Rhodopseudomonas palustris: one gene and its partners. The protein of the gene in region 1 interacts with the protein of each later gene in a pairwise test. Links are inferred from orthologs where the notes say so. Each region holds a gene or a part of one and is shown in the gene's direction. Other genes may lie near its edges.

Region 1 (7,676 bases):
CCGGGTCGAGCCGGCAATGACGCGGGTGAAAGCAGAATCGCCCCCCAGTACGGACGTCATGCGCGGGCTTGACCCACACATCCATCAACGAATGATTTCTTCGTAGAGATCGTCCCAGTCCGGATTGCCGCGGACGATCAGGTCGATCTTCCACTCGCGCGGCCAATGCTTGATGTTCTTCTCGCGCTGAATGGCGGCGATGATGCTATCGTGCGCTTCAAAGTAGACGAGACGTTTGACGTCGTATTTGCGGGTAAAACCCTCGACCAGTCCTTCACGATGCTCATAGGTGCGGCGGACGAGGTCGTTGGTCACGCCGACATACAGCGTGCCGCCCGGAGCACTGGCGAGGATGTAGACCCAATAGGCCATGCCGACTCTCCACCGAGAGCCTCGCTGAACCGCTTCATCATTCAAGAGGATGGATTGCCGGGTCAAGCCCGGCAATGACGCCGAGAATTGATTACCGCCACTATCCGCTCTTGGCCAAGACCCCGATCACTCACACAACGTCATGCGCGGGCTTGACCCGCGCATCCATCCAAGCGCGAACGCGCTTGCATCAAGGAATTACAAGGATGATGGGTCACCGGGTCAAGCCCGGCAATAACGCCAAGAATTAATTACCGCCACCATCCGCTCATGGCCAAGACCGCAATCACTCACACAGCGTCATGCGCCGGCTTGACCCGCGTATCCATCCGAGCGCGAACGCGCTTGCATCCAGGTTACAAGGATGATGGGTCGCCGGGTCAAGCCCGGCAATGACGCCGAGAATTGATTACCGCCACCATCCACTCTTGGCCAAGATCGCGACCACTCACACAGCGTCATGCGCCGGCTTGACCCGCGCATCCATCCGCGAGCGCGCTTGCATCATGGAATTGCAGGGATGATGGATCGCCGGGTCGAGCCCGGCGATGACGAGGGATTTCGGTTCGATGCCCGGCCGCGAGCAGGACGCCTACCCAATATTCCCCAGCGCCGGGAACGTATTCAGCAACCAGATCGAGACATCGCTGATGGCGCCGGTGAGGAAGCCGATGCCGGTGAGGACCATCAGCACGCCCATCGCCCGCTCGACCGTGGCGAGGTGTTTCTTCATGCGCGCGAACAGGCCGGAGAACTGTTCGATCATCAGCGCGGCGAGCAGGAACGGCACGCCGAGGCCGAGCGAATACACCGCCAGCAGGCCTGCGCCCTTGGCCACCGTCGCTTCGGCCGCGGCCACCGACAGGATCGCAGCGAGGATCGGACCGATGCACGGCGTCCAGCCGAACGCAAACGCTAGGCCCATCACGTAAGCGCCCCACAACCCGACCGGCTTCGGAATCGGCAGGCGGCCTTCGCGCATCAGGATGTTGATCCGCGTCAGCCCAAGGAAGTGCAGGCCCATCAGGATGATCACGACGCCGGCGACGATCGCGAGCTGCGCCGAATAGGCGCGGATCAAGGTGCCGACGAGGCTCGCGCTGGCGCCGAGCGCGACGAACACGGTGGAGAAGCCGAGCACGAACATCGCCGCAGAGATCATCACCGCACGCTTCGAGGTGCGCTCGGCTTCGTCGGCGGCGACGTGTTCGATGGTCGCACCGGTCAGATAGATCAGGTACGGCGGCACCAGCGGCAGCACACAGGGCGACAGGAAGCTGACCAGACCGGCGATCAGGGCGGCGGGGATCGAGACGTCGTGGATCATGGCCGGCTACATGCACCCGCGCGTAAAGCCCATGCAAGCCGCTGCGTCATCGTTCCGCGCCTTGTGATCGCACCGTGAGGGATTGCTTCGACCAATTGTTTATGCCGACAATGTCGGCCTTCGCTCAGCTCTCGGACGGATCCATCTTGCACAATCTCATCACCGATGTCGCCGGCGTCCGCGTCGGCCATGCGCACGACCACAAGCTCGCTTCCGGCGTTACCGCGATCCTGTTCGACAAGCCCGCGGTCGCTTCGATCGACGTGCGCGGCGGCGGTCCTGGGATTCGCGACGGCGCGCTGCTGGAACCGGTGAACACCGTCGAGCAGATCGACGGCTTCACGCTGTCGGGCGGCTCGGCATTCGGGCTCGATTCCGGCGGCGGCGTGCAGGCCTGGCTCGCAGAGCGCGGACGCGGCTTTGCGATCGGCAATGCGACGATTCCGATCGTGCCGGGCGCGGTGGTGTTCGACATGATCAACGGCGGCGACAAGGCCTGGGGCCGGTTCTCGCCGTATCGCGACCTCGGCTACGCGGCCGCGGACGCCGCCGGCGACAGCTTCGCGCTGGGCAGCGTCGGCGCCGGCCTCGGCGCCACCACGGCAACGCTGAAGGGCGGGCTGGGCTCGGCGTCAGCAACCACGCCCGGCGGCGTCACCGTCGGCGCTATCGCGGTGGTCAACGCGATCGGCAGCGCCACGATCGGCGACGGCCCGTGGTTCTGGTCGGCACCGTTTGAACAGGACGGCGAATTCGGCGGGCTCGGGATGCCGGACAGCTTCACGCCGGACATGCTGAAGGTGCGACTGAAGGGCGCGGCGGCAGCGAGCGCGATCGAGAACACCACGCTGGTCGCGGTGGTGACCGACGCGAACCTCACCAAGCCGCAGGTGAAGCGGCTGGCGATGCTGGCGCAGACCGGGTTCGCCCGCGCGATCTACCCGGTGCATGCGCCGCTCGATGGCGACGTGGTGTTCGCCGCGGCGACCGGCGTCAAACCGGTCGAGCCGCTCGCAGGTCTCACCGAGCTCGGCACCATCGCGGCCAACACGGTGGCGCGGGCAATCGCTCGCGGCGTCTATGAGGCCACCGCGCTGCCGTTCAAGGACGCGCAGCCGGCGTGGCGCGACCGGTTCGGCTCGAAGCGATAATCTGAGGCAACAGTGCTGCGCCGTTCGATGTCGTCATCCGCGGGTTCATCACGCGCACGTTGATCATCATTCGGCTTGTCGAGGGCGATGAATTGTCGGGCCGAGCCGGGCAATTCATCATCGGGACCAAGCGTCGGTGATCAGGCGCTGACCGACAGCGACTTGGCCGAGGCCGCCTGGATCTGCGACGCCTGGCGCTGGATCAGCTGCTCGACGAAATTGTACGACGAGGTGGCGCTGCTCGACGACGAGCCGGTCGCCGCCGAGGTCATCGTCACCTTGCTGCCGTCCGAGTAGGTGACGGAGGTGGTCACGCTGCCATCGGAATTGGTGACGCTGGTCGAGGACGAGCCGGACAGCGCCTGCAGTAGCGGATCGCTGCTGCCGCCACCGCCGTTGCCACCGTTCGCTCCACCACCGCCATGCGCATGATGCCGACGGCCGCTCTTCAGCGCCGAGGACATCTCGTCCATGCTGACCTTGCCGTCGTTGTTGGCGTCCATCTTGCCGAACACCTTGTCGGCATTGGCGACATTGGTGCCGCCGGCGCCGAGCGCGTTCTCGAATTCGCTCTTGGTGATCGAGCCGTCGCCGTCGGCGTCGATCTGCTTGAACAGATCCTTCAGCGCGGAGTCGCGCGTCTTTGAGGCGGTCGAGTTGGAGCTGGAGGTCGACTGCTGGCTTTGCGCATCGAGCAGCGCCTGCATGGTCTCCTGCGACAGCCCGCTCGACGGAAACGAGCCGGTGCCGCTGGTCGACAGGGTCGGGAACGACGACGTGCTCGTGCTGCTGCTCGAGCTGGCGAACGGGTTGGTGAAGCTGGTGGTCTGCGACGACGATTTCGACGTCGAGCTCAGCGTATTGAGCAGTCCGGACAGCGCGCCCAGCGCGCCAATGGCAGGCAGCATGATCGAAGCTCCGCATTACACCGCTGGCCGCGGCCGGCAACTACGCACGGATCATTCCACCCCTGCGATAAGCAATCGCCGTGCCAGCTGCGAAGCATCGGTAAATGCTGGTGTTTTTCGCGCGCCCCGCGCGGGCGGGACGGCAATTTCTGCCCCATCCGGCACAACCTGCCGAGCCTGCGCGGCCCGTGCTTGCGCCCTCGATTTGCGGGGAGACGGCGCGGCGTGGTAGCGAAGCTGATCCACCCCACACGCACCTGGAAGCCCTGATGTCCTCCTTCGCGCTCCGTCCGCTCGCCATTGCGCCCTCGATCCTCGCCTCGGATTTTTCCAAGCTCGGCGAAGAGGTCCGCGCGGTCGATACCGCCGGCTGCGATTGGATCCATCTCGACGTGATGGACGGCCATTTCGTGCCGAACATTTCCTACGGCCCGGACGTGATCAAGGCGATGCGGCCGCACACCAAGAAGGTGTTCGACGCCCATCTGATGATCGCGCCGTGCGATCCGTATCTGGAGGCCTTCGCCAAGGCCGGCTGCGACATCATCACCGTGCACGCCGAAGCCGGCCCGCATCTGCACCGCTCGCTGCAGGCAATCCGCGCGCTCGGCAAGAAGGCCGGCGTCTCGCTCAATCCCGGCACGCACCCGAGCGCGATCGAATACGTGCTCGACGACATCGACCTGGTGCTGGTGATGTCGGTGAACCCCGGCTTCGGCGGCCAGGCGTTCATCCCGAGCGCGGTTCAGAAGATCAAGCAGATCCGCGCCATGGTGGCCGGCCGCCCGATCGACATCGAAGTCGACGGCGGCGTCTCCGACAAGGTCGCCGGCGAACTCGCCGCAGCGGGTGCGAACGCATTCGTGGCCGGCAGCGCGGTGTTCAAGGGCGGCACGGTGGAGGCGTACAAGGCCAACATCGCCGGGATCAGGAACGCGGCGGCGGCGGCGAGAGGCGAAGTGGTTTAGGTTCACTCAAGGTGTACAGAGAGGGTAATCGGCTGACAGTGCCGCGGTGAGCGGGCGGCGTCAGGCGGCTACTTTGGTGGCTTGTTTTCCGGCTTTCTTTCCCTCCTTCCTTTGCTGTGACGTGGGCAGCCCTTCGACGAAGGCGGTGGCCGGTGTGCGGCCGTTCATGCCGCGGCCCTGGTGCGGCCGGCGCTGATTGTAGCCGACCAGGTAGTCGTCGAGAACGGTCTGCATCTCGTCGATGGTTTCGAACCAGGTGCGGCGACCCTCGACCCGGAAGTGCTCGTCGAGCAGGGTGCGGTGCAGCCGCTCGACGATGCCGTTGGACTGCGGCCGCTTCACCCGTGTGGTGCGGTGGTCGATGTCCTCGAGCTGCAGGAACAGCTCGTAGGGATGCTGGTCGGGCCGGCCGCAGAACTCCCGGCCGTTGTCGGACAGCACGGTCTCGATTTTGGCGTCGTGCGCCTCGAAGGTCGGCAGCACGTCGTTGTTCATCAAATGCACGGCGGTGACCGGCAGCTTGCTGGAGTAGAGCCGGGCGAAGGCGTAGCGGCTATGGCAGTCGATCGCGGTCTGCAGATAGACCTTGCCGACACCCTTGAGCGTGCCGACGAAGAAAGTGTCGACGGCGACGAGGCTGCCGGTGTGCGGGGCCTCGATGTGGCGCTCCCGGAACTCGGGCGAGAACCGTTCGAGCAGCCTTGTCTGTTCGTCCGAGAGCTCGATGGTGCGCTCGGCGGTGGTCTTCTCCAGCCGCAGCAGCCGCTCGTGCTTGGTCAGCAGGCCATGGCGCTGCCACACCCCGCGGATGCCGCCGGCGGAGACCTGCAGGCCTTTCAGCCGCAGCTCCTGCTCGACACGCACCGCGCCGTGGCACGGGTGCACCAGGGCGTGGTCGAGCACGGCTGCCTCGATCTCGGCCGAGACGCGGTTGGGATGCGGCCCCCTGGCGCCGGGCAGCCGGTCGATCAGGCCTTCGGCGCCGAAGGTCTGGAAGTTGCGGCGGATCTCGTAGAACTGCTGCCGGGAATAACCCATCACCTTGCAGGCGCGGCTGACGTTCTGAAGATCCGTGGCCAGCTCCAGCAACGAGAGCTTGCGCCGTGCTATCTTGTCCTTGGAGGTCATGATCGTTTGTCCTTGAGGTTCGATTGGTCGTTTGGCGACACCATCAAACCCGCTCGGACGCGGCGTGACCACCGGAACCGGGCGCTCGGACTCTTGCGGTCCGCGCCCGGTTCTTTCGGGGCCAAACTGTCAGGTGATTACGATCTCAGGACACTCAAGGCAATTGATGTATTAGTTATTAATATGGCCAACACGTTCACTCTTGCGAGAGTATCAGCCCGCACTGGAATCGCTGATGCCATCTACGTTCATGGACTCTGCGGGCACCTCGAAACCACTTGGACCTCCACACAATCAAGAGATCCCCTAGGAGGGTTCTGGCCGAAGTGGATTTGCGAAGATGTCCCCACGCTGAATGTCTACACTCTCGGATATCCGACTGACATTCTTGAAAGCTGGGCTAAAAAGGAAATGTCGTTGTATGAGCGCTCCAAGTCAATTCTCCACTACCTAGCCTCTTACAACTTTGGCGAGAGACAAATCGCATTCGTTACCCACAGCCTAGGGGGCCTTCTTATAAAACAAGTCATTAGAACTGGACTTGAGTCTTCCAATCCCGCCTGGAAAAAAATTGCGGAAAGCATCCGGCTAGTCATTTTCTTGGCAACGCCTCATTCCGGCTCCGGCACCGCTTCAGCGCTGAGCTATTTTCTGCCGCGACTCAGCTCCAAGTATATCAAACTACTCCGATCGGGCAGCGATGAACTAGACCAGCTTCGAACGAACTATCAGCGAACGGCCAATAGCCTTGGGATAGTAACCGCCTCTTATTATGAAACGCACAGAACGAAAAACTTTGGGATCATTGTCGACAGACTCTCTGCGGACCCCGGCACAGCAGACTCCGAAACCATTCCAGTGGATGCAGATCACATCGGCATCTGCAAGCCATTAGACCGCAATCAACCAGTTTACCTAGGAATCAGCAAACTACTAAGAGAGTTCACAATCGCGGAACACGCCTCCACGAATGAAATAGCCGCACCATCAAAAGTCAGAGCGGAACGGCTCTATTTCAGTATCTTTGATCAACCAACGACCAACGATTTCTATTTTGTTCTTCCATTTGATGGAGCAACAGCTTTTTCCATACCCTTAGTTTTCTGCATCCACAGCTCGTCACCAAAAAGCATTAAGAACGTCTTCATGACTCTTGAGATGCTGAATTTCTTCTACCAGGCTCAAGTGGGACGCACTTTCGACCGACTTGCCGAGGCGCGCGAGATTCGGATGGTAACGGACCGTGGGGACAAGGAAGGAATTGCAAGGGTCAGTTACAAGATACCCAGCCTTCCACCGCACACCCAATTCACGATTAGAGATTATATATTCGCAAAACGCTCGACAGTATATTCAGGAACACACCCTGTCACATTCAAGGACGGCGTCTCCGCGAGACTTGAGACCGCTATGACATTTTCGATACCTGTAACTATTACTCTTGATGGCGAGGACATCGTGCCTTTTTCCACAACTCTCAAGTTCCATTTTCGAGAAGGCGATATCACAGATTTTCGAAACGTTAAGCGACGCGAAAATGAACTGCTGGGGCAAACGAAAGAGAAGACTCCTAGAGTTGCTACATTTATCGGCTTCAATGATTTTATCGAACATACTGGCGAAGTCGGATCGAGAATTAGGGAGGCGGACATCGATTCGGTGGTGATGAAAATCGCGCGGATAACCCCAAGGGGCATCGAAGAGATAAATTGATCCTATCGGTTGCCGGACGGGTACCCGAAGGCTCCCGGACATGTGCTTGCGAGGCACAGCGGGCAGGACAACGCATCTTTCCGACTTCGCCGGCGCAGTGCCGGCTTCG
Region 2 (7,670 bases), 1.1 Mb from region 1 along the record:
GGATGACCATGAAGTCGTAAGCGCCGCCGAAGCGCTCCACCCAGTCGGCGATGTTGCCGGACTTGCGTGCCGTATTGTGGGGCCGGTGCCGATAGTACAGACGGTCGTGTGTGGCGGCGAGTTCGGCATAGCAGCGCTCTTCGTCGATCCACACTGACGGATCGGTGGAGTCGCTGAGCACGAACCAGTCGAATTGCGCGCCGCGGCCGGTTTCGTCGACCGATTGCCGCGTCGCCTGCAGCCTCGCGAACACCACCGGGGCGTCTTCGTTGTAGGTCGGCAGCAGCATCGCGATCCTCGAGGAGACCGCCGGGACAGAGCCATCCGGCATGATGCCGAGATCGTCGCGCCAACCGCAGCACAGCACGGCGAAGCCGGCGAGCGCCGAGACGAACGACAGCGCGACCCAGGCGAACAGCGCGGCGAACAGCACCAACACCACGCCTTCGAGAACCGTGATGCCGCCGACCTGCAGCACCTGATACATCTCGTAAATGCCCGCAGCGGACAGCACCGCGGTCGCGACCATGATCAGCACGCGGCGCCAGGCCGCCGGCGATCGGACGGCGCCAGCCCGGGGACTCTGCAGCAACGACTGCACCGGCATCGGCAACGGTGCGTTCGCAGGCAGCGGTTCGGCTCGGCGCTCGGCGTCGCGACAGTCCTCGTGCCGCGGCGCGATCACGGCGTCCATCGGTATAGCCAAACTTCCGAGACCGCCGCGTCGCCCTCGCACACGACCGCCCGCAATTCGACCGGGGCTCGCGCCTGCGCGAGGTCGAAGCTGAGCCGCCATCCGCCCATCGCCGGGTTCGGCTGGGTCACGATATTGCGGATCTCGCCCTTGTCGGCGGTGACTACGCCGCGGACCGCGGCGGCATCGACGGTCTTCAGCCGGTCGCCGGCGAGATCGAGCACGAACAACCGTTCATTGTCGCCGCGCGCGCTGATGCCGGTCCGCACGAACCGCGCGAGCCCCTTGGGCTTCGGCGCATCCGGTCCCCAGTGCAGCCGATAGGTGTAGATGTGTTCGCCCTTGGCGCGTAGCGGCTGCTTCGGCTCCCAGAACGACGCGATATTGTCGTGCACCTCTTCGCGGGTGGGAATCTCGATCAGCTTCACGGCGCCATCGGTCCAGTCGCCGATCGGCTCGGCCCACAGGCTCGGCCGCAACTCGTACCGGGATTCGAGATCCTGATAGTTGGCGAAGCTGCGTTCGCGCTGCATCAGGCCGAAGCCGCGCGGGTTGCGATCACCGAACGAGCTGATCTGCAGATCCTTCGGATTGCACAGTGGCCGCCACAGCTCTTCGCCGCTGCCGTTGAAGATCGCGAGCCCGTCGGAATCATGCACCGCGGCGCGAAAGTCCGGAGTATCGGCCGGATCGTTGGGGCCGAACAGAAACATGCTGGTCATCGGCGCCAGTCCGGCATGCTGCAGATCGACGCGCGGATAAAGCGCCATCTCGACGTCGAACACCGTGGTGTCGCCGGGGCGGATGGTGAAGCGGTAGGCGCCGGCGACGCTCTTGCTGTCGAGCAGCGCATGCACCACCATCGATGATGCGCCCGGAGCAGGGCGCTCGAGCCAGAATGTCTTGAACAGCGGGAATTCCTCGCCGCTCGACTGGCCGGTGTCGATCGACAGGCCGCGCGCAGAGAGGCCGTAACGCTCGCCCTTGGTGACGGCGCGAAAGTAGGCCGCTCCGAGGAAGGCGCTGACCTCGTCGTAATAGTCCGCACGCTGCAGCGGCGCGTGAATCCGAAACCCCGCAAAACCGAGATCGGCATCCGGCGGCGGTGCGACGTCGCCGAACGAGAAATCGTCCGCGCGATACGGCACGTGACGCGCCTTGCCATCGGCGACTTCAAAGATCGTCACCCGGTTCTTGTAGAGAAAGCCGCGGTGGAAGAACTGGACCTGAAACGGCAGGTTCTCGGCACGCCAGATGGCGCGCTCGGGTCGAAAGCGCAGCGACCGGTAGGCGTCGTAGCTCAGATCGTTCAGCGAGGCCGGCAACGAGCCGTCGGGTGCCTCATAAGGTTTGCTCGCCAGCTCGCGCGCCAGCTTGCGCACCATCCAGGGATCGAAGTCGATCGAGGAAGAGCGGTCCGCCGCGGCGGGATCGGGCTTTGCCTGCAACAGCGGCAACGCCGCCAGCCCGGTCAGAACTTGCCGCCGGTTCAATCTCGCTTCTCCGCCTAAACATTGCAGTTCCGTTCAAACGTTCGCGAGTGCGAAAAGTTCCACGCTGTTGCGAGACGTGCGACGTTGACGCACGTCGATCGACGGCGCTGCCGACTTCAAGCCGATCGCACCTCTACAAGTCGCAGCTCTATCAGCTCGCCGATCATCTCGGCGTGCCGCAGGAGATCCGGCAGCGGCCGCCGCCCCCCGACACCTGGTCGTTGCCGCAGACCCAGGAAGAGTTCTACTTCTCGCTGCCGTATCAGCGCATGGATCTGTGCCTATATGCGCTCAATGCCGGCATTACGGCGGATGTCGCGGCGCCGGCGGCCGGGCTGACGCTCGACCAGATCCATCGCGTCTGGAAAGACATCGAAGCCAAACGCCGCGCCACCCGCTATCTGTACGAGCCGCCGCTGCTGGTGGACGAAACCGTGCGGGTCTAACCGCGCCCGCGATACGGCTGCACGCCCTGATCGGGCACCCAGACGTCTTTCGGCAGTTTGCCGGTCTGCCAGAACACGTCGATCGGGATGCCGCCGCGCGGATACCAGTAGCCGCCGATGCGCAGCCATTTCGGTTTGATCTCGGTCGCGATCCGCTTGCCGATCGCCACGGTGCAGTCTTCGTGGAAAGCGCCGTGGTTGCGGAAGGAGGCGAGGTACAGCTTCAGCGACTTCGACTCCAAGAGCCACGGGCCGGGGACGTAATCGATCACCAGATGCGCGAAATCCGGCTGGCCGGTCACCGGGCACAGCGAGGTGAATTCCGGCGCGGTGAAGCGCGCCAGGAAATTGGTGTCGTTCTGCGGGTTCGGCACCCGGTCGAGCTTGGCGGCTTCCGGCCGGTCGGGCCATTCGACGGCCTGGCCGAGCTGCAGGGACGGGGAGGCGGCGGATTTGCGGGGTGTTTTCGACATGGCTTGAACTTGTGGTCTCCGTTACCGCCGTCCTAGAGCATTTTCCGGGGCAGGGGAATCCGTTGCAAAACCGGTGCGTTCGCCGTTTGTCGGGCCTCATGGAGCGGGCGAGCGGCCTTTTCGTGCCCGGAGCCATGCTGTAGAAGCGGCGCAACTCCATTCCCTCCATCCGATCAAGAGGCATTCATGACCGCCATCGTCGACATCATCGGCCGCGAAATTCTCGACAGCCGCGGCAATCCGACCGTCGAAGTCGACGTGGTGCTCGAGGACGGCTCGGTCGGCCGCGCCGCCGTGCCGTCGGGCGCCTCCACCGGCGCGCACGAGGCGGTCGAGCTGCGCGACGGCGACAAGGCCCGCTATCTTGGCAAGGGCGTGCAGAAGGCGGTCGAGGCCGTCAACGGCGAGCTGTTCGACGCGCTCGGCGGCATGGACGCCGAACAGCAGGTGCAGCTCGATCAGACCATGATCGAGCTCGACGGCACCCCGAACAAGGGCCGGATCGGCGCCAACGCCATCCTCGGCGTCTCGCTGGCCGCGGCGAAGGCGGCGGCGGCGTCCTACGACATGCCGCTGTATCGCTATGTCGGCGGCACCTCGGCCCGCACTCTGCCGGTGCCGATGATGAACATCGTCAACGGCGGCGTGCATGCCGACAACCCGATCGACTTCCAGGAATTCATGATCATGCCGGTCGGCGCGCCGACCTTCGCCGACGCGCTGCGCTGCGGCTCGGAGATCTTCCACACCCTCAAGGGTGAACTGAAGAAGGCCGGCCACAACACCAATGTCGGCGATGAAGGCGGCTTCGCGCCGAACCTGCCGTCGGCCGATGCGGCGCTCGACTTCGTCATGGCCGCGATCGGCAAGGCCGGCTACAAGGCCGGCGACGACGTGATGCTGGCGCTCGACTGCGCCGCCACCGAGTTCTTCAAGGACGGTTCCTACGTCTATGGCGGCGAGAACAAGACCCGCTCGCGCTCGGAGCAGGCCAAGTACCTCGCCGATCTGGTCGCGCGCTATCCGATCGTGTCGATCGAAGACGGCATGAGCGAAGACGATATGGACGGCTGGAAGGAGCTGACCGATCTGATCGGCGGCAAGTGCCAGCTCGTCGGCGACGACCTTTTCGTCACCAACGTCACCCGGCTCGCGGACGGCATCAAGAACGGCCGCGCCAACTCGATCCTGATCAAGGTCAACCAGATCGGCACGCTGACCGAAACGCTGGCCGCCGTCGAGATGGCGCACAAGGCCGGCTACACCGCGGTGATGTCGCATCGCTCGGGCGAGACCGAGGATTCCACCATCGCCGATCTCGCGGTCGCCACCAATTGCGGACAGATCAAGACCGGCTCGCTGGCGCGTGCCGACCGCACCTCGAAGTACAACCAGCTGCTGCGCATCGAGCAGGAGCTCGGCTCCAGCGCGCACTACGCCGGCAAGGCGGCGCTGAAGGCGTTCCGCTGAACTAGAACCGCGTCATTGCGAGCGAAGCGAAGCAATCCAGAGGCCGGATGTCGGAACTGAATTGCTTCGTCGCTTCGCTCCTCGCAATGACGGATAGGTTATCAGCGCGGCCTTGAACCCTGCGCGCGGCTGCCCCAAGGTGCGGCCGCGCTGACAACAAGCAGGGAGACGACGCGTGAGTGAGACCACCGGACTGCAACTGCGCTCGCTGATCAAGGCGAGCGGTGACCTCGAAGTTTCGCTGCTGCCGGTGAGCGTTCCCGAGCCCGGCCCCGACGAGGTCGTGGTCCGGGTCGAAGCCACCCCGATCAATCCCTCCGATCTCGGCCTGCTGTTCGGCGCCGCCGACATGTCGACCGCGAAAGCGTCCGGCACGGCGGACGCGCCGGTAATCACCGCCAAGGTGCCCGAAGCCGCCATGAAGGCAATGGCCGCGCGGCTCGACGAGTCGATGCCGGTGGGCAATGAGGGCGCCGGCACGGTGATCAAGGCCGGCAGCTCGGATGCAGCGCAGGCGCTGCTCGGCAAGACCGTGGCGATGATCGGCGGCGCGATGTACGCGCAGTATCGCCTGATCAAAGCGGCCGACTGTCTGAAGCTGGCCGACGGCACCACCGCGGCCGAAGGCGCGTCATGCTTCGTCAATCCGCTGACCGCGCTCGGCATGACCGAGACGATGAAGCGCGAAGGTCACAAGGCGCTGGTGCACACCGCCGCGGCGTCGAACCTCGGCCAGATGCTGAACCGGATCTGCCTCAAGGACGGCATCGATCTGGTCAACATCGTCCGCAGCGAAGCGCAGGCCAAGCTGCTCCGTGATATCGGCGCCAAGTACGTGGTCGACTCCACCGCGCCGACCTTCCTCGATGATCTCACAGACGCGCTGGTCAAGACCGGAGCCACCATCGCGTTCGACGCGATCGGCGGCGGCCGGCTCGCAGGCCAGATCCTGAGCTGCATGGAAGCCGCGATCGGCAAGACCGCAACCGGACCGTACAGCCGCTATGGCTCGAACGTGCTGAAGCAGGTGTACATCTACGGCAGCCTCGATACCAAGCCGACCGAGATTGTGCGCAATTTCGGCTTCGCCTGGGCGGCCGGCGGCTGGCTGCTGTTCCCGTTCCTGCAGAAGATCGGTGCGGCCGACGCGGCCAAGCTCCGCGCCCGCGTTGCCGCCGAACTCAAGACTACCTTCGCCAGCCACTACACCAAGATCGTGTCGCTGAAGGAAGCTCTGACCCTCGATGCCATCGCCGCCTACAACAAGCGCGCCACGGGCGAAAAGTACCTGATCGATCCGACCAAATAATCGCCGCGATCGCCTGCGAAACATGCTGGCTCTGGTTGAGAACAAGAGTTAGTCTCAGCCAGAGCGGCAAGCAGGGAAAGCAGCATGGATCAGATGGCTGAGCAGCGTCCGTCGGAACTGGCGGAGGCGACCGCTGCGTTGATCAACCACATCGTCGGTGCGATCGAGGCCGCCGCTGTGGTGATGGAGCCGTTCTATCACCTCGAATTTGTCGGGATCTTTCCCGCGCTGGTGTACGCGGCGATGCTTCAGGCGCTGCCGCGCAACACCGACTACCGGCCGATGCACGGCCGCAGCAAAGGCAACGATCTCGCCGACGGCACCCATACCCGCGTGAAGATCGATTTGTTTCCCGAATACATCCGGCACCTGCCGCCGCAGCAGCGCTCGGTCTGGCGCATGGTCGGAGATGCGCTGTGTTCGGAGCCGGTGAAGAACGCATTCCGCCGCAAGCTGGCGCCGGCGCTGGAGAAGCGATTTGGCCCGGACGCGCAGGACGTCGGAATGTTTCCGATCCCGATCCTGACCCGCGATGTGCCCGGCTATAAGATTACGCCGCATACCGACACGCATTGGAAGGGCATCACCGTGCAGCTGTATCTGCCGCGGGACGAAGCCCACACCGACATCGGCACGATCTTCCATGATGTTCTATCGGACGGGTCGATGCCGAAGGCGCGGCAAATGAAGTTCGCGCCGAATTCGGGCTATGCCTTCGCGGTCGACAAGCACAGCTGGCATTCAGCCGACACCGTTCCTGCAGGCGTTGAGACGCGGGACAGCATTCTGCTGACCTATTTCGTCGACCAGGGCGTTCTCAAGGTGCTGCGCAATCGCGGCAAGCGGCTCGGCAACTTCCTGCTCAACGAGATCCGCGCGCGGACGTGATACACTTCGTCATTGCGAGGCGGCGTAGCCGACGAAGCAATCCAGCGGGCGGTGCGCCGGATTTCTGGCTTGCTTCGCTTCGCTCGCAATGACGCTGGATGAGCTCACCGCTCCGCGGTCGCCAGCTTGGCGCCGAGTGCGACGAAGGCGGCGGCGAAGCTGCGGCGGAGCCAGGTCATCACTTGCGGCCGGGTGATGACGTGGTCGCGCAGCCACGCGGCGAACAGGCCGTAGATCACGAACACTACGAACGTCATCAGCATGAAGATGCCGCTGAGCTCGATCATTCGTCCGAGCGGATGGGCATCATCGGCCGAGACGAATTGCGGCAGGAAGGCGAGGAAGAAGATCGACAGCTTCGGATTGAGGATGTTGATCAGCACGCCGGTCACCGTCATCTGCAGCGCCGAGGGGGCTCCGACGTCGCTGTCGACGCTGAGCGGTCCGCGCTCGCCAAGCGTCTTCCACGCCATGTACAGCAGATAAGCGACGCCGAGATATTTGAAGAGCTGGAACGCTACCGCGCTGGTGTGGAGCAGGGCGGCGAGACCGAGGATCGCGGCCGCCATGTGCGGCACGATGCCGATGGTCGAGCCGAACGCTGCGATGGCGCTGGCCCGCGGCCCGCGCGACAGCCCGGTGGCGACCGTGTAGAGCACGCCGGTTCCGGGCGAAGCGACCACGATCAGCGAGGTGATGAGAAATTCGGCGGTCACCATTGCACGCTCCGCTCCTGACAGACACTTGCAATTTGCCTCGCACCCCTGAAACAGTGCGCGCCAACAGACATAACACGAAATCGGAGACCGCAATGGGTGGACCGCTCGCCGGCATCAAAGTGATCGAGATCGCGCAGGCGATCGCCGGGCCGATGGCCGGTATGATCCTCGGCGACAT
Region 3 (7,644 bases), 4.2 Mb from region 1 along the record:
CGCGTTGATCGACGCCGGCCGCCAGGTGGTGGTCGCCGCCGACCGGCCGCCGGCCGATCTGGAAAGCCTCGACGAGCGGGTGCGCTCGCGGCTCGCGGGTGGTCTCGTGGTCGAGATGGCGCCGCTGGGCGAAGATTTGCGCCTCGGCATCCTGCGCTCGCGCGTGGTCGCGGCCCGCACCCACCATGCCAGTTTCGACGTACCGCAGCCGGTGCTCGAATATCTCGCCCGCACCATCACGCATAATGGCCGCGACCTAGAAGGCGCGATCAATCGCCTGCTGGCGCACTCCAAGCTGAACAATCAGCCGGTGACGCTGGAAATGGCCGAGCACGAAGTGCGCGACCTGATCCGCCCGTCCGAGCCGAAGCGCATCAAGATCGAAGATATCCAGCGCATCGTCGCGCGGCAGTACAATGTCAGCCGCTCCGACCTGCTGTCGTCGCGCCGGACCGCCAATGTGGTGCGGCCGCGCCAGGTCGCGATGTATCTGGCCAAGACGCTGACGCTGCGTTCGCTACCGGAGATCGGCCGCCGCTTTGGCGGACGCGACCACACCACGGTGCTGCATGCCGTGCGCAAGATCGAAGGGCTGGTGTCCAAGGACACCACGCTGTCGGACGAAGTGGAATCCCTGAAGCGCCAGCTTCAGGAGTAAGGCGCTCGCTGCAGCCGGCGCCGTTCTCGGGCGAATCTCGGGGAAATTTGCGTCGGCGGCGGCCACGTGCTCTTGCGTCCTCCGCACAACCACGCCACCCTGCGGACCCCCCGCGGGTCCGGGCGACCTCAGCGGGTGCCAATGGCCTTGGCGCCGCATCCGGCTGCCGGGCCCCTCCATCATATCCGGCAGCTTCATCACACGATGTGGGCGCGGAGCAGGCGGGTTTTGTAATGAAGGTCACGGTCGAACGCGCGCAACTGTTGAAGTCGCTGAGCCACGTGCATCGCGTGGTCGAGCGCCGCAACACCATCCCGATCCTCGGCAACGTGCTGGTGCGAGCCGAGAACGCGCAGCTCGCGCTGAAAGCGACCGACCTCGACCTCGAGGTCACCGAGACGTTGCCGGCCGAAACCGCGACAGCGGGTTCGACGACCGTGCCGGCGCACATGTTCTACGACATCGTCCGAAAGCTGCCGGACGGCTCGCAGATCGTGCTCGAAAGCGACGGCGATCGTTCGGTGCTGGCGATCCGCGCCGGCCGCTCGCGGTTCACGCTGCAAACGCTGCCGGAGAGCGACTTCCCGGATCTTGCCGCTGGCGAGATGAGCCACGCCTTCCGGCTGCCAGCCTCCGACGTCAAGCGGCTGATCGATCGCACCCAGTTCGCGATCTCGACCGAAGAGACTCGCTACTATCTCAACGGTATCTATCTGCACACCGCCGGTAGCCCCAAAGCATCTAGCTTGCGCGCGGTCGCGACCGACGGCCACCGGCTGGCGCAGCTCGACCTGACGCTGCCGAGCGGCGCCGACGGCATGCCGGGCGTGATCGTGCCGCGCAAGACCGTGGGCGAAGTGCAGCGGCTGATCGAAGACACCGAAGCCGAGATCGGCATCGAACTGTCGACCGGCAAGATCCGCTTCACGCTCGGCAACGTCGTGCTGACCTCCAAGTTGATCGACGGCACCTTCCCTGACTACGGCCGGGTGATCCCGCAGAACAACGACAAGGAACTGCTGGTTGACAAGAAGGACTTCGAAGCCGCGGTCGACCGCGTTTCGACGATCTCTTCCGAACGCGGCCGCGCCGTGAAACTGGCGCTGTCCGCCGGCAAGCTGGTGCTGTCGGTGACCAATCCGGATTCCGGCAGCGCGACCGAAGAACTCGAAGTCGAATACGCGTCCGACCCGCTCGATATCGGCTTCAACTCACGTTACCTGCTCGACATCGCTGCGCAGATCGAAGGCGAAGTCGCCGTGCTCAAGCTCGCCGACCCCGGCTCGCCGACCTTGATTCAGGACCGCGACTCCAAGAGCGCGCTGTACGTCCTGATGCCGATGCGGGTGTAGTCGAGGCGCGCTTTCAACGGCCTCGGCGCTCACCGTCTCGATGATGCGTCATTGCCGGGCTCGACCCGGCAATCCATCCTCTTCGGATGAATTCCATCCTCGCGACTGATCGTGGCGGACGCTTTTGTCAGCGGGAGGACGGGTAATTCGGAGTGACGATCTCTACGATGAATTGTCCGCTGACGCGGACGATGGATTGCCGGGTCGAGCCCGGCAATGAGCTTCAGAGCACGAACGTCGTCTATGACCGCCGCCCGCATCACACGCCTAACGCTGACGCATTTTCGGAATTATCGCGGAGCGTCACTGACCACGACCGCCGACCAGGTGGTGCTGGTGGGGCCGAACGGGGCTGGCAAGACCAATTGCCTGGAGGCGATCTCATTTCTGTCGCCGGGCCGCGGCCTGCGGCGGGCCACGCTGGAAGACGTCGCCAACCATGAGGGCGACGGCTCCTGGGCGGTATCGGCCGAGGTCGAAGGCGCGCTCGGGCTGGCGACGCTCGGCACCGGGATCGAGCCGCCGCGCGGCGACACCACCACAACGCGGCGCTGCCGGATCGACCGCGAGCCCGTCGGGTCGGCTGCCGCGTTCGGCGACCATTTGCGCATGGTGTGGCTGACGCCGTCGATGGACGGGCTGTTCATGGGCGCGGCCTCGGAACGCCGGCGATTTTTCGACCGCTTGGTGCTGGCGATCGACAGCGGCCATTCGGCCCGGGTCTCAGCGCTCGATCGCAGCCTGCGGTCGCGCAACCGCCTGCTGGAAGACGTCCGCAATGCCGACTCGCACTGGCTCGACGCGATCGAGCGCGAAACAGCCGAGCTGGCGATCGCGGTGGCGGCCCAGCGCGGCCAGACCGCGCTCAAGCTCGCCGCGATGCTCGATGCCCGTGGCGCCACCTCGGCGTTTCCGTCCGCCAAGCTCATGCTCGACGGCTGGATGGAGAACGCGCTGACCTCCGAGCCGGCAACCGCGGTGGAGGACCGCTACCGCGCCATCCTGCGCGACAGCCGCGGACGCGACGCCGCCGCTGGCCGGACGCTCGACGGCCCGCACCTCACCGATCTCGAAGTGATCTACGCGCCCAAGGCGATGCCGGCGCGCGATGCCTCCACCGGCGAGCAGAAGGCGCTGCTGATCGGCCTGGTGCTGGCGCACGCGCAGCTCGTCGCCGAGACCACTTCGATCACGCCGCTGCTGCTGCTCGACGAAGTGGTGGCGCATCTCGATCCCGGCCGACGCGAAGCGTTGTTCACCGAGCTCGGCAAGCTCGGCGCGCAGGTCTGGATGACCGGCGCCGATCCTATGGCGTTCGCCGAAATCGGTCCGGCTGCGGGCATTTTCGACGTCGAGAGCGGACGAATCAGGCCGCGCGGATGAGGCGCTGAGACGTGCAAAGCCGGCAGCTTTGCGGCAGTTTGCTGCGGTCGCCAAATCGGCCTTCGCGAGGCTTGCGAAGGCGCCTAAAATCTCTATCTATTCAACAGGTTGAACTGCACGACTTTGCGCTGGTGACGACCCACCTTTCATGGCACAAAGAAGCGCTTCGCTGCGAATGGCGCACGCCGATTCGATCGCAATCCTGAAGGTCCCTGCATGACTGAACCTGCCCGGCAGCCCTCTGCCGAATCCGTGCATCCCGCGCCGGCCGAATATGGCGCGGAATCGATCCGGGTGCTGAAGGGCCTCGATGCCGTTCGCAAGCGGCCGGGCATGTATATCGGCGACACCGACGACGGCTCCGGCCTGCACCACATGGTGTACGAAGTCGTCGACAACGCGATCGACGAGGCGCTGGCCGGCCATGCCAGCCGCGTCGAGGTGATCCTCAACGCCGACGGCTCGGTGACGGTGCGCGACGACGGCCGCGGCATTCCGGTCGACATTCACAAGGGCGAAGGTGTGTCGGCGGCCGAGGTCATCATGACCCAGCTGCACGCCGGCGGAAAATTCGACCAGAACTCGTACAAGGTGTCGGGCGGCCTGCACGGCGTCGGCGTCTCGGTGGTCAACGCGCTGTCGAGCAAGCTGTTGCTGCGGGTGTGGCGCAACGACAAGGAGCACTACATCGAATTCGCCCATGGCGACGCGGTTGCACCACTGAAAGTCGTCGGCGACGCCAATGGCAAACGCGGCACCGAGGTGACGTTCTACGCATCGGCCGAAACGTTCACGCACATCGAATATGACTTCGCTACGCTGGAGCACCGGCTACGCGAACTCGCCTTCCTCAATTCAGGCGTCTACATCGTGCTGTCCGACATGCGCCACGCGGTCGAGAAGCGCGAAGAGATGCGCTACGAGGGCGGCGTCACCGAATTCGTCAAGTATCTCGATCGCAACAAGAAGCCGATCGTGCCGACCCCGGTGGTGATCGGCGCCGAACTGAACGGCATCATGGTCGAAGCCGCGCTGTGGTGGAACGACACGTATCATGAGAACGTGCTGTGCTTCACCAACAACATCCCGCAGCGCGACGGCGGCACCCATCTGGCCGGCTTCCGCGCCGCGCTGACGCGGCAGATCACCGGCTATGCCGAGGCCGGCTCCAAGAAGGAAAAGGTTGCGCTGACCGGCGACGACTGCCGCGAAGGCCTCACCGCCGTGCTGTCGGTGAAGGTGCCCGACCCGAAGTTCTCGTCGCAGACCAAGGACAAGCTGGTGTCCTCGGAAGTGCGTCCGGTGGTCGAAAACGTCATCAACGAAGCTCTCGCTGCCTGGCTGGAAGAACATCCCTCCGAGGCCAAGATCGTGATCGGCAAGGTGGTTGAAGCTGCGGCTGCCCGCGAAGCCGCCCGCAAGGCGCGCGAGCTGACGCGGCGCAAGGGCGCGCTCGACATCGCCTCGCTGCCCGGCAAGCTCGCCGACTGCCAGGAGCGCGATCCGGCCAAATCCGAACTGTTCATCGTCGAGGGAGACTCGGCAGGCGGCTCCGCCAAACAGGGCCGCAACCGCGAATTCCAGGCTGTGCTCCCGCTGCGCGGCAAGATCCTCAACGTCGAGCGCGCGCGCTTCGACAAGATGCTGAGCTCCGAGCAGATCGGCACGCTGATCACCGCGCTCGGTACAGGCATCGGCCGCGAAGATTTCGACCTGTCGAAGCTGCGCTACCACAAGATCATCCTGATGACCGACGCCGACGTCGACGGCGCACACATCCGCACGCTGCTGCTGACGTTCTTCTTCCGGCAGATGCCGGCGCTGATCGAGGGCGGCTATCTCTACATCGCGCAGCCGCCGCTCTACAAAGTGACACGGGGCAAGTCCGAGCAGTATCTGAAGGACGAACGCGCGCTCGAAGACTATCTGATCGCGACCGGGCTCGACGACTGCGCCTTCAAGCTCGCCAACGGCGAAGTGCGCGGCGGACGCGACCTGCTGGCGCTGGTCGAGGATGCGCGCGCGATCCGCTCGACGCTGCACAATCTGCACAGCCGCTACAATCGTTCCGTGGTCGAACAAGCGGCGATCGCCGGCGTGCTCAGTCCGCGCATCACCACGGACATCGCGACCGCCAACGAGGCCGCGGCCTATATCGCGCGCCGGCTCGACGCGCTGGCCGATGAAGTCGAACGTGGCTGGGTCGGACACTTCACCGAAGGTGAAGGCTTCAGATTCGAGCGCACCGTGCGCGGCGTCAAGGAGGTCGCAGCGATCGACGACGCGCTGCTCGGCTCGGCGGACGCCCGCAAGCTCGATGAGTACGCGGCCGTCCTCCAGGAAGTGTATCCGCGTCCCGGCGTGCTGCGACGGAAGGAAGCCGAAACCGCGATCCACGGCCCGATCAGCCTGTTCGAGGCGGTGACTGACGCCGGCCGCAAGGGGGTGGCGCTGCAGCGCTATAAAGGCCTCGGCGAGATGAATCCGAGCCAGCTCTGGGAGACGACGCTCGACACCAACGCCCGCTCGCTGCTGCAGGTAAAGGTGCGCGAGGTGGATGAGGCCGACGACATCTTCACCAAGCTGATGGGCGACGTCGTCGAACCGCGCCGTGAGTTCATCCAGGAGAACTCGCTGCACGCGACCGTGGACGTGTAGTAGGTGAACTAGAACCGCTTGGTGTGAGCATCAAGCGGTGCCGCATTTCTTCTGTCATGGCCGGGCTCGTCCCGGCCATCCATGTCTTCGTCGCGGCTCAAGGATGTCCGGCACAAGGGCACGACGAGGAAGAATTCAAACGTCTCTTAATCCGTCGATCGCGGCACTTTGTCCGCGCTACGCCGCACGCTCCGCTTTCAGCACGCCGCGGCGGATCTGGTCTTCTTCGATCGACTCGAATAGCGCCTTGAAGTTGCCTTCGCCGAAGCCATCGTCGCCCTTGCGCTGGATGAATTCGAAGAAGATCGGGCCGATCGCATTCGCCGAGAAGATCTGCAGTAGCACCTTGGTCTGACCGCCGTCGACGACGCCTTCACCGTCGATCAGGATGCCGTTCCGCTGCAGCCGGGCGACGTCCTCACCATGCTTCGGCAGCCGTGCATCGACGCGTTCGAAATACGTCTCCGGCGGCGACGGCATGAATGGCAGGCCGGCGGCACGAAGTCTTTCGACCGTGCTGTAGATGTCGCGGCAGCCGCAGGCGATATGCTGAATGCCCTCGCCGCGATACAGGCTGAGATACTCTTCGATCTGGCCTGAATCACCGGCGTCCTCGTTGATCGGAATCCGGATCTTGCCGTCCGGGCTGGTCAGCGCCCGCGAGAACAGGCCGGAAGCGCGACCTTCGATGTCGAAGAAGCGGATCTGCCGGAAGTTGAACAGTTTGGCGTAGAACCCGGTCCAGACATCCATACGGCCGCGATGGACGTTGTGAGTCAGGTGATCGATGTAATAGAGCCCGGCGCCGGCGGGCCGAGCGTCGCGGGCACCGACCCAGTCGAATTCGGCATCGTAAGCCGACCCCTTGGCACCGTAGCGGTCGACGAAATACAGCAGACTGCCGCCGATGCCCTTGATGGCTGGCGCGTCCAGCGTCGCCTGCGCGGCCGTCACGCCGGCCGGTTCGGCGCCGAGCGAGATCGCGCGCTCATAGGCCTGCTTGGCATCGACCACGCGGAACGCCATCGACGGCGCGCACGGGCCGTGCGCAGTGACGAAGTCGGTGCCGTGCGTACCGGGCTGCTCGTTGACCAGATAGTTGACGTCGCCCTGGCGATAGACCGAGATCGCCTTGGTGCGATGCTTTGCGACCAAGCTGAAGCCCATCAGCTTGAACAGGCTATGAAGTTGCGCCGGATCCGGATGAGCGAATTCGACAAACTCGAATCCGTCGGTGCCCATCGGATTGTCGGCGCTGATCGTGGCCGGCTGCGCATCGTGCGGAAATGGTCCCATCGGGTGCTCCTCCAGTTTGGTTCTTGAGCCGGTAGTATCGTCTGCCCACCCCGCAAGGGGTGTGCAAATGCGAGCCGGTCGCGATAGATTGTGCACGATCCGCGCATCAAACAGGGCTTTTGCGCATGATGTCTGTCGATGCGTTCGACCTGAAGATCCTGAGCGCGCTGCAGGACGACGGCCGGCTCACCAACCAGGAGCTGGCCGACCGAGTGCAGCTGTCGCCCTCGCAATGCTCCCGGCGACGGATGCGGTTGGAGCAGGACAACATCATCACCGGCTATCGGGCAGAACTGT

What was found.
Region 2: the proteins of rpe (region 1) and eno interact in binary tests that used the Escherichia coli proteins (3 or more experiments, as listed by UniProt). The link is inferred for Rhodopseudomonas palustris from one-to-one orthologs.
Region 3: the proteins of rpe (region 1) and dnaN interact in binary tests that used the Escherichia coli proteins (3 or more experiments, as listed by UniProt). The link is inferred for Rhodopseudomonas palustris from one-to-one orthologs.

What each region holds. Positions count from the first base shown.
Region 1 is NZ_CP058907.1:4,222,553-4,230,228, forward strand. What follows is about bases 3,050-5,876. They hold rpe (ribulose-phosphate 3-epimerase), read left to right. Parts: upstream 3,050-4,027; coding sequence 4,028-4,726; downstream 4,727-5,876. Other genes in these bases: HZF03_RS19295 (EF-hand domain-containing protein), read right to left, coding at 3,050-3,758; HZF03_RS19305 (IS481 family transposase), read right to left, coding at 4,787-5,854. Also shown: HZF03_RS19280 (GIY-YIG nuclease family protein), read right to left, coding at 85-372; HZF03_RS19285 (cytochrome c biogenesis CcdA family protein), read right to left, coding at 965-1,699; HZF03_RS19290 (P1 family peptidase), read left to right, coding at 1,846-2,850; more of HZF03_RS19295, read right to left, coding at 2,991-3,049; HZF03_RS19310 (esterase/lipase family protein), read left to right, coding at 6,038-7,567. UniProt on the Escherichia coli protein: Catalyzes the reversible epimerization of D-ribulose 5-phosphate to D-xylulose 5-phosphate.
Region 2 is NZ_CP058907.1:3,164,748-3,172,417, reverse strand. Bases 2,614-5,434 are described here. They hold eno (phosphopyruvate hydratase), read left to right. Parts: upstream 2,614-3,292; coding sequence 3,293-4,576; downstream 4,577-5,434. Other genes in these bases: HZF03_RS14490 (zinc-binding dehydrogenase), read left to right, coding at 4,752-5,434; queF (preQ(1) synthase), read right to left, coding at 2,630-3,106. In the rest of the region: glucans biosynthesis glucosyltransferase MdoH, read right to left, coding at 1-694; HZF03_RS14510 (glucan biosynthesis protein G), read right to left, coding at 682-2,187; more of HZF03_RS14490, read left to right, coding at 5,435-5,885; HZF03_RS14485 (hypothetical protein), read left to right, coding at 5,970-6,773; HZF03_RS14480 (LysE family translocator), read right to left, coding at 6,878-7,492; HZF03_RS14475 (CaiB/BaiF CoA transferase family protein), read left to right, coding at 7,585-7,670. UniProt on the Escherichia coli protein: Catalyzes the reversible conversion of 2-phosphoglycerate (2-PG) into phosphoenolpyruvate (PEP). It is essential for the degradation of carbohydrates via glycolysis.
Region 3 is NZ_CP058907.1:762-8,405, forward strand. The notes cover bases 156-2,950. They hold dnaN (DNA polymerase III subunit beta), read left to right. Parts: upstream 156-891; coding sequence 892-2,010; downstream 2,011-2,950. Other genes in these bases: dnaA (chromosomal replication initiator protein DnaA), read left to right, coding at 156-658; recF (DNA replication/repair protein RecF), read left to right, coding at 2,254-2,950. Also shown: more of dnaA, read left to right, coding at 1-155; more of recF, read left to right, coding at 2,951-3,393; gyrB (DNA topoisomerase (ATP-hydrolyzing) subunit B), read left to right, coding at 3,610-6,051; hppD (4-hydroxyphenylpyruvate dioxygenase), read right to left, coding at 6,229-7,347; HZF03_RS00035 (Lrp/AsnC family transcriptional regulator), read left to right, coding at 7,473-7,644. UniProt on the Escherichia coli protein: Confers DNA tethering and processivity to DNA polymerases and other proteins. Acts as a clamp, forming a ring around DNA (a reaction catalyzed by the clamp-loading complex) which diffuses in an ATP-independent manner freely and bidirectionally along dsDNA.